DNA from 3 places in the Arhodomonas sp. KWT2 genome. Region 2 is predicted to be linked to each of the others. Evidence: predicted binding sites of a transcription regulator. Region 2 holds the regulator's gene; each other region holds the start of a gene.
What was found. Region 2 encodes FliA, which starts transcription of late flagellar genes. Its sites were predicted from a motif close to GCTAAAGTTNNNNNNNNNNCNGCCGATA; they were not measured.

Region 1 (3,240 bases), on a different contig from region 2:
ACGGCCGTCTCGACGTCGCGGATGGCCGTCGCGGTGGACTCGGCCTGCTCCAGCGTCGATCCGGCGCGCTCGCGTCCCTTCCGGGTGAGGTCGCCCGCGGTGGTCGCCGCGGACTGGAGCTTCTCGATGGTCTGGCGGATCTCCTCGGTGGATTCCTGGGTACGCTGGGCGAGGGTGCGTACCTCCTCGGCCACCACCGCGAAGCCGCGGCCGTGCTCGCCGGCCCGCGCGGACTCGATGGCGGCGTTGAGGGCGAGGAGGTTAGTCTGCTCGGCAATGCCGCGGATGACCTCGAGTACGGTGCCGATCTCGGTGGTGTCCTGCTGCAGCTGCTCCATGGCGTTACCGAGCTCGCTCACGAGATCGTCCATGTGCTTGACGGCCGTGACGTTCTCGTCCATCGCCCGGAGGCTACTCTGGGTGTTGTCGCCCGCCTGGTCCGCGGCGGAGGCGGCATCAGAGGCATTGCGGGCGACTTCCTGGATCGTGGCGGACATCTCCGAGATGGAGCTGGCGCTGCCTTCGGTGCGCGAGCGTACCTCGGAGCTGTCGTCCGCGAGACCGGACGCCGTCCGGGTCAGCTCCTGCGCCGTCTCGGCGAGCGACCGGGCCGCTTCCTGCATCCGTGCGAGCATGTCGGTGATGTTGCTGCGCATGCCCTTCAAACCCTCGGAGAGGCGGCCGAGTTCATCTGCGCGGTCGACGCCGGTGTCGTTCCGGAAGTCGCCGTGGGAGTACGCGTCGATGGCGTCGGCGAGCCGGCGGGTGGGGTGTACCACGCTGCGGTTGAGCATCCAGAACAGCAGAGCCAGGGCCACGATGGAGACGCCGACGATGACGGGCAGGCTCCAGTCGGTGGCGATACCGGCCGTCCGGGACGCGGCTTCGCGCTGCTGGCGGGTGAGCGTGCCGATCTGGTCAGCTGCCTTGCTCAGCAGCTCGGTCGGTCCGCGATCGATGCCACGGACCGCGGTGTCGCCGGCACGGTGGTCGAAGCCGCTATCGACGAACGCCTTGTAGCCCTGCCGGTACTGTTCGGCCATGTTCTCGTGGGCGGTGAGGAATTTCTGCAGTGTCGAGCGGATCGCCGGCGTCGGGGCCGCAGCAATCAGGTCCTCGATGCGGGACTGCACCTCGCCTTCGGTCTCGCGGAACTGGCGCCAGTACTTCTCGCGCTGAGCGTCGTCACTGCCGCGCAGCAGTACGTTCTTCCACTCCTGGACCTGCTGCTTGAACAGCCGGTTGGTCGCGAGGATCTCGGTCTCGGCGTGGACGTAGCGTGTGAGCAGGCGTTCGTAGTCGCCGATGCTCGTGTTGAGCCGCACCACGGCGATCACCGCCGTAATGCAGACCACGGCCATCGCCAGGCCGACGGATGCCAGCAGCCAGTTACGCAGGCTGGATTTGAGCCAAGTCATCATCGATGTAGTTCCCCGGGCAGTCAACGTGAGCAGTTCCTACCGCGAACGAGTAATGGTGGTTAAGCTTTATGGTTCGTGGTGTCGACGGTGTATCGGCACGGCGGGGCGGTGCCTTAAGGCCTGGCGGCGAACGTCGTGGCAGTGGCCGATGGGCGGTATTCGCAGGGGCCTGGACGGCGATGCGCTGGCGAGCAACAGGCGTTCGATGCAGCGGTCCGGTCACGGGTCGGCGGGCGCCTCACCGACGCGACGGACCGATGGAACAGGGCGGAGGCATGGCGCAGGGATTCCGTGAACGCATGGCCGCGGAGGTCGCGGCGTGGCGGCACCAGGGCGTGGTCGACGACGATCTGGCCGCACGTCTCGCTGCGCGATACGCTGACGCGGAGGGCGCCGGGGCAATGGCGGTCCGGTTGCTGGGGGGGATCGCGGTAGTCCTGCTTGCCGCTTCTTCCCTCGCCGGGGTGGGGATCCTGCTGCAGAGCGCCTCCCCCGTTGCCCTGGCCGTGCTGGTACTGGCCGCCGCTTTCGCTGCCGGCTGGGCGGGGATCGGCCTGGCGCGGGATCGACGCCGGGGGCTGACCGTCACCGGCGGGGTGCTCATCACCTTTGCGCTCGCGGCTGGTTACGCCGGGGCGTTGCTGTTGTACTTCGGTCTTGGCGGCGGGGGCGGGGCGGACATCCCGCTGCTGGCGATGCTGCTCACGGCGATTGCCGCCCTGGCGGTGGCCTATTCGAACGCCCTGCGGTGGCCCTTGTTCCTGGGGCTGCTTCTGCTCTTCCACTGGGCGGGCACCCGTCATGGCTATATCGGTCATGGTGGCTATTTCCTGGACATCCAGAATGAACGGGACATGGCGGTCGCCGGTCTCACGGCGGTCGTGTTCGGTGTCCTGCACGAGTCGGTGGGCGAAAGGCGCTGGCTGCGACGCCAGGTCGGTTTCGGACATCTCTGGCTGGTCTGGGGGCTGGTCTATTTCAATCTCTGCCTCTGGATACTCTCCATACGGCCCGGAGGCACCGGCTGGGTGCTGGCGTTCAGCGCCGCCGGCGTCGCCCAGATCGTGGCCGGGGCGGTGCTCCGGGACGGACGCTTCACCGGGTTCGGCGTCGTTTTCCTGGCTATCGATGTGTATACGCGGCTGTTCGAACGGTTCTGGGACGAGGTCTCCATCGGGGGGTTCCTGCTGGTCTGCGGACTGCTCGGTGTCGGCATCGGGGGCATGTGTGAGCGCTTCGGCGCGGGGCGGGCGTCATGAGTCCCGCGCGCTTCAGACGGCGGGTGCGCCGTGAGCTTGCGGCGCTGCGACGCGAAGGTGTGCTCGACGACGCCGGGTTCTCCGCCCTTGCGGCCCGTTATCCCGATGCCGGCTGGGACTGGCGTTCGCTGGGGCGGTGGTTCGCGATATTCGGCGGTATCAGTGCCGCGGCCGGCGTGGTCCTGCTGGGCCGTGAGCTGCTCGGTTTCTCGCTGGCAAGGCTCGCCGCGGTGCTCGGTGTCTGCGTCGTCGCCGCTTTCGCGGGCGGCCTCCGGCTCAGGCGGCGCGGCGGTTACCACTGGACACCCCGGGGCCTGGAGCTTCTGGGCGGCCTGCTGGTGATCGCCCTGACCTTTACCGTGGGGGCGATCATCTCGGCCGGCTCCGGCAACTGGCCGGCGCTGCTGCTTATCGACCTGGGGGTGCTCCTGGTCCTGGCGTACGTGCTGGACAACCTGCTGCTCCTGATCGCGGCGGCGGTGGTGTTCTTCGCCTGGTTCGGCGGGGCCACCGGTTATGCCTCGGGCTGGGGCGTGTACTGGTTCGGGATGAGTTATCCG
Region 2 (3,240 bases):
CGGCGGCGGCCAGGAAGGCCTCGATGTCGTGGCTGAGGCCCCGGAAATCGTCGGCGCTCAGCTCACGCCGGCGGAACTGCTGCCACCGCTCGTGGAGCGTCCCGGCCCGGGCAGCGACCTCGTCGGCCAGCGGCAGGCTGGTCTCGACGGCCTCCAGCGTGCGGTGGGCGGCACGGGAGGTCACCTCGATGACATGGTTGAGCCGCTCCCGGGCATCGGGGATCTCGCTCGCGGCGATATCGGTGAGGCGGCTGTCCACGCGAAAGGACTTGAGGGCCTCGTGGAGCTCGCGGGTAAGCTGGCCGATCTCCTGGAAGAGCTCGCTCTCACGCAGTCGCGTTAGCTCATCGACGGTCTCCTGCATGCCCGGGTCGTCGCCGGCCTCGACACGTTCGATGAGCGTGCGTGCTAGCGCGAGATATTCCTGGCTGCGCTGGCTGTCGCTCATCGCCTAACCCCCCGCATTGATGCGCTCGAAGATCTTCTCGATCTTCTCCTTGAGCGTCACGGCGGTGAAGGGCTTGACGATATAGCCGTTCACGCCCGCCTGGGCCGCCGCGATGATCTGCTCGCGCTTGGCCTCGGCGGTGACCATCAGGATGGGCAGCTCGGCCAGTTCCTCATCGGCACGGACGTTCTTGAGCAGGTCCATACCGGTCATGCCCGGCATGTTCCAGTCCGTGATGAGCAGGTCGAAACCGCCACGCTTGAGTATGGGCAGCGCGGTGTTGCCGTCGTCGGCCTCCGAGATGTTGTCGAAGCCGAGATCCCGCAGAAGATTACGGATAATGCGCCGCATGGTGGAAAAATCGTCCACCACGAGGATTTTCATGTGCTTGTCCAGTGCCACGCCGATCCCCCTGAGTGGAAACGCGAGTTATTGTGAGGCCTCACCGCCGGCGGCGGTGTGCACGCCCCCGTCGCGGGGGCGCCCCGATCGGTGTCTATCCATCCAACCAATCGGCAAGGGAGGCCTTGAGCTTTAGCATTATCTTGCCACGAATCTGGCTGACACGTGACTCGCTCACCCCGAGGACCTCGCCGATCTCGCGCAGATTGAGTTCCTCGTCATAGTAGAGCTGCATCACCAGCTGGTCGCGTTCACTGAGGCCGCGGATGGCCTCGGCAAGGTCGGCGCGGAAGTGACCGTCGGTCAGCACGTCCTGCGGTGACGGGCCATCCCCGGCGGGGTCGTGGGTCTCGCCGGTCTGCGGATCCGTCTGGTCCATGCTGAACAGGTGCGCGCTCGAGGCGTCGGCGAGCATACCGTGGTAGTCGTCGACACTCACGCCCAGCCTGGCGGCGACCTCGGCGTCCCGGGGCTCACGGCCGAGCTCGTTCTCCAGGACGTGGATGGCTTCGGCGGCCTCCCGGGAGCGACGGTGCACGGAACGCGGTGTCCAGTCGAGGCGCCGGATCTCATCGAGCATGGCACCGCGGATGCGGATGCCGGCATAGGTCTGGAACGAGGCGCCCTGGCTGGCGTCGAACTGCCGCGCCGCCTCCAGCAGGCCGACCATGCCCGCCTGGATGAGGTCCTCGATCTGCACGCTCGGAGGCAGTCGGCTCGCCAGGTGGTGAGCGATGCGTCGCACCAGCGGGGCGTTCGCCACCAGCAGGTCGTCGCTGCTCCCCCGCTGGACCGCCTCGTAGAGCGCATGTCCATTCATTCGGAGACCTCCCGGACGCGACTGCCATAGCGTATGACACGCTCGACGAAGAACTCCAGCTGGCCGTCGGCGCGGCTCGGCAGCGGCCACTGTTCGAGGCGCGCCGCCAGCGCCTGGAAGGCCCGGGCCGACGGGCAGGAGGGATACATCGAGACCACCGCGCGCTGGCGCTGAACCGCGGCACGCAGGCGATCGTCCTCGGGGACGGCGCCGAGGTATTCCAGGGTCACGTCCAGGAAGCGGTCGAGCACGCGCGCGAGCTTGCCGTAGAGATTCTGGCCCTCCCGCGGCCCCGGGACACGGTTGGCGACCATGTGGAAACGCTGCACGCCGTGGTCGCGGTTGAGCACCTTGATCAGCGCGTAGGCATCGGTGAGCGAGGACGGCTCGTCGCAGACCACCACCAGGACCTCCCGCGCGGCGCGGGCGAAGCTCATCACCGAGTCGGAGATGCCGGCGGCGGTATCGACGAACAGGTAATCAAGGTCAACGGCGAGCTCGCTGAAGCTGCGGATCAGGCCCGCGTGCTCGGCGCCGGAGAGCTCGGCCATGCGCTGGGTTCCCGAGGAGGCGGGAACGATGTGAATGCCCTCCGGTCCCTCGAGCAGGACCTCCTCCAGCCCGGCCTCGCCATCCAGCACATGGGCGAGATTACGCTTGGGCGAGAGCCCCAGGAGCACGTCCACGTTGGCGAGGCCGAGATCGGCATCGAAGAGCATCACGCCACGCCCCTCCCGCGCCAGGGCGCTCGCCAGATTCACGGATACGTTGGTCTTGCCCACGCCCCCCTTGCCGCTGGCCACCGCGACCACCTTGACCGGCTTCGGCTCGCTCATTCGTCTCAATCCCGCTGCCTGATCCATGCCCCTCAGCCCTGCCGTGCCAGGCTGCCCGCGAAGGCCACCGCCAGGGACTCGTCGTCCTCGTTCTCACCGTCGCTATCCGCCGCGAGGGCCTCCGCCTCGCCGACCAGCGCATCCGCCCGCGCCGGGCGCAGATCCTCGGGCACGCGCTGACCGTCGGCCACGTACGCAATCGGCAGCCGGCCACGCATCACCGCCGTGAGCACCCCGCCCAGACTCGCAGCCTCGTCGACCTTGCTCAGGATACACCCCACCGGGCCCACGGCGCGAAATGCGCGCAGGGTCTCCATCAGGGTCGGCAGCTGGGTGTTCGCCGACAGCACCAGGTACGGCCGGATCCGATGGGCGCCGTCCTTGAGCGCGCGCATCTGCTCGGCGAGGCGCATGTCGCGCTGGCTCATCCCGGCGGTGTCGATGAGCACCAGGCGCCGGTCGGAGAAATCGTCGAGCAGCTCGGCGAGCTCCTCGCCGTCGGCCGCGGCATGAACCGGCACACCGAGGATCCGCGCGAAGTTGCGCAGCTGCTCCTGGCCGCCGATGCGGAAGTTGTCCGTGGTCACCAGCGCCACCTGGTTGCGACCGTGGCGCAGGGTAAAGCGGGCCGCCAGCTTGGCGACAGTGGTGGTCTTGCCCACCCCGGTGGGGCCGACGACGGCCACCGCCCCGCCCCGCTCGATGATTTCGTCGTCGCTGGTGGCCACGTGCTC
Region 3 (3,240 bases), on a different contig from region 2:
ACCGTGGTCCCCGCGTCGTCACGGCTGCGTGCCATCGCCTGTGCAGCCTCGCGGGAGGAGGCGACGAGCTTCTCGATGGTCTCGGCCACGTCGCCGGTGGCCTCCTGCGTGCGGGCGGCGAGAGAGCGCACTTCCTCGGCGACCACGGCGAAGCCGCGACCCTGCTCGCCGGCGCGGGCCGCCTCGATGGCGGCGTTGAGGGCGAGCAGGTTGGTGCGCTCGGCGATGTTGTCGATCACCCCGAGGACCTCCTTGGCGCTCTCCGTGCCCTGCGCCAGCGACTCCACCATCCGGCCGGCCTCGGCGACCCCGTCGGCGAGCCGGCTGATCGCCCGGGAGACCTCATCGACGCGGGCGTGGCCGTTGTTGGCCTGATCCCGCGCGTCGTCGGCGGCGCGACTGGCCTCGTCGGCGTTGTCGGCGACTTCCCGTGCGGCCTCGCGTACCTCGGTCATCGCCTGATTCAGGCTCTCGATCCGCTCGGCCTCCGTGTTCGCGCCCTCGCGGGTGCGCTGGGTCTGTTCGGTGAGCGTGGAGGCGGCGTCGCGCAGGCGCTCCGTTTCTCCGGCCAGGCTGCGCACGGTGGACTGGAAGTGCTCCAGCAGCCGGTTGACCGCATCGGCCACGCTGCGGAACTCGTCGTTGCCGCGCACGTCGATGCGTGGACGCAGGTCCTCCTCGGAGGCGACGGCCTCGGTGGTGTCGCGCAGGGCCCGTAGCGGCCGGATCACCACCCGGCCGATAACGGCGCTTAGCACCGCCAGTCCGGCGAGGAAAATGGCGAGGTTGATGCCCACCGTGGTGGTGATGTCCCGCCAGACCGCTGTGTCCATGCCGGCCATTGAGAAACGGACGCGTGTAGCACCGAGCACGGCGCCCTCGTCGGCGTTCGCGTGGCAGCCGGTGCAGTTGGTGCCGTGATAGTCGGTGAGGTTGAGGTGGGGGACGGCCACGGTGAGGGCGCGGCCGTCCTCGCCCTGCGCCACCGAGACGACGCGCTCGCCGGAAAGGACACGACGGTCGATGGCGTCCCGGGGCTGCTCCTCGTCCATGCCCGGGCCGTAGAGCGCCTGGACAGGCTTGCCGCGCAGGGTACGCGCGGAGATTACGTTCTGGTGGGACTCGAGCTTACGGAAGAGGATACCGCGGCGTTTCATCTGCCCGGTCAGCATCAGTGCATTGAGGCTGTCCAGGTGGCTGGAGATCAGGGTGTCGGCCTGTGCCACGGCGTTGTCGAGCACCCGGGCGCGCTGGCGGTGTGCCGAGTAGACCGTCACCAGCGCCATCGCGAGCAGGAATACGCCGGCAATCGCCGGCAGGATCTTCAGCTTGATGGATATACGTCGCATGCCCCGTCCTTTCTGCCCCCTCGTCCCTTTGCCCCGGTCTTATCGGCACGTCGGGGTCCTTGTTTAGTCCATTTCGGATTCTACCGGGCCGGGACGGCCGCCTCTTGAGCTGGATCAGCTCGGTGGCTGTCGCTGTTCGGAGACAGGCCGCCGGCGGTTCGACACCACCGGGCCGGTTGTGGCGGGCGCTGCGCCGTATGGGGGCCGGCGGCGGCGCGGTCTCCGTTCATCGGCGTTTCGCGGCCGCAGGCACCGTAATTGACCGTCGTCATCCCCGGCGCACCAGGGCCGGGCATAACGTGATTCCCAGTGCGTGCCGGTGGATAACCGGGGCGCGCCGGAGTCGGATCTCCGGGGGCGTGATGTTGGGTGATTCCGGGAGGAATACGAGATGGCCAAGGAGATGAAGGCGGACGCGCCGAAGGCGGTGCCGGCGGAGCAGACGCCGGCGCCGACGGGTCGCACGATGGGTGTTTTCGACGATGTCGACCGGTTCATGGACACGGTGTTCGAGCGCGGGTGGATGCGCCCGTTCCGCTGGGAACATCCGCTGTGGGAGCGCATCGCAGGGGGCGGCGAGGGCCGGATCCCGCGGGTGGACCTGCTCGAGCGCGACAGCGACGTGCTGCTGCGCGCCGAGCTGCCGGGGGTGCAGCGCAGGGACCTCGACGTCTCGGTGACGGACGCCACGGTCACCATCCGGGGGGCAACGGCGAGCGAGAAGCGCGCGGAAGAAGGGGCCTATTTCCGCAGCGAGATCGCCCGCGGGGCGTTCAGTCGCACGGTGTCCCTGCCGGCCAAGGTCGACGCGGACAAGGCGGATGCCCGCTTCGCGGACGGCATCCTCGAGATCACGCTGCCCAAGGTGAAGGAAGCCCGCCGCCGGCGTATCGAGGTGCGCTGAGGGCGGGCTTGATCGTCGTGTCGCCCCTGGGGCGAGGACTGCATGGAGGAAAGGACGATGACGACATCATCACTACGATCTCTGAACACGTTCAACCACGAAATGCTGGATGTCGGGCGCGATATCTCGGAGGGCGCGATGCGCAGCGCCGCCTGCCTCGGTTACGGGGCGGACGGTCCGGAGCGCGCCTACCGTGAGGGCGTCGCCGTGGCCCACAACGCGGTGGAACGGACCATCGGGCTCGAGCGTGCGATGGTTCACGCCTGGCGTGCCCAGGCCCGTGAGCAGCCGGCGAGCGGCGCCCTCTGGGAATCCGCGCTTGGCCTCATTGAGCAGGGTATCGACACCCGGGAACGCCTCTGGACGGCGTGGTTCCGCGCCCTCGAGGGCGCGTCCGTGAATGCGTTGACCGGTGCGATGCCGGCTATGTGGGGCGAAGCGGGCAGTTCGGCCCGTAGCGGGGCGGACGAGCCGCAGGCCGCGTCGTCGAAATCGTCGGCACGGGCCACCCGTGGCGGGCGCACGGCGTCCCGTGGACAACCGAGGTCGGAAACCGGCGGACAGTCGGCGGCCCAGGGCTAGCTCGGATCCGGGAGCCCCGAATCGCCAGGGAGGAGAGAGTCATGCCCGATATCGATCGGACAGCGGTGTTTGCGTGGCCACGGCGGGCGCCCACGGCCCGTACCGCTCTGGCGGCACGGCGCCGTCGGCGCTTCGGCTGCGAGATCCATCCCGCCTGGGACGGTAGTGGCTGCTACGTGCTCTGGGCCTGGGTGGAGCAGGAGGGTGAATGCGAGTGGGCCGTGCTTGATCATGAGGACGGCGCACCGTTGCGTTTCTGTACCCCGCAGCGTGCCCAGGCGTATGCCCTGAAGCGCGGCTATGGAACGGATGCCGTGCGCATGCGGTGGCCGCCGACGGCGCGCTGATACAACGCTCGTCGGCGTATGCCGGCCACCGGTCCACTAACGCGTCGATTCCGGCAAT

Region 1: ACEZHJ_RS01200 (methyl-accepting chemotaxis protein) is a predicted target of FliA. The motif match lies at 1,512-1,539, and genes of this name have one in related genera.
Region 3: ACEZHJ_RS06755 (methyl-accepting chemotaxis protein) is a predicted target of FliA. The motif match lies at 1,390-1,417, and genes of this name have one in related genera.

What each region holds. Positions count from the first base shown of each region.
Region 1 is NZ_JBHFPQ010000020.1:61,945-65,184, forward strand. Features, by position in the region: gene ACEZHJ_RS01200 (methyl-accepting chemotaxis protein) at 1-1,418, opposite strand, end outside; gene ACEZHJ_RS01205 (hypothetical protein) at 1,697-2,680, shown strand; gene ACEZHJ_RS01210 (DUF2157 domain-containing protein) at 2,677-3,240, shown strand, end outside.
Region 2 is NZ_JBHFPQ010000043.1:193,895-197,134, forward strand. Features, by position in the region: gene ACEZHJ_RS10240 (protein phosphatase CheZ) at 1-448, opposite strand, end outside; gene cheY (chemotaxis response regulator CheY) at 452-844, opposite strand; gene ACEZHJ_RS10250 (RNA polymerase sigma factor FliA) at 945-1,670, opposite strand; gene ACEZHJ_RS10255 (MinD/ParA family protein) at 1,667-2,506, opposite strand; gene flhF (flagellar biosynthesis protein FlhF) at 2,539-3,240, opposite strand, start outside.
Region 3 is NZ_JBHFPQ010000038.1:115,424-118,663, reverse strand. Features, by position in the region: gene ACEZHJ_RS06755 (methyl-accepting chemotaxis protein) at 1-1,349, opposite strand, end outside; gene ACEZHJ_RS06750 (Hsp20/alpha crystallin family protein) at 1,741-2,253, shown strand; gene ACEZHJ_RS06745 (hypothetical protein) at 2,311-2,835, shown strand; gene ACEZHJ_RS06740 (hypothetical protein) at 2,877-3,182, shown strand.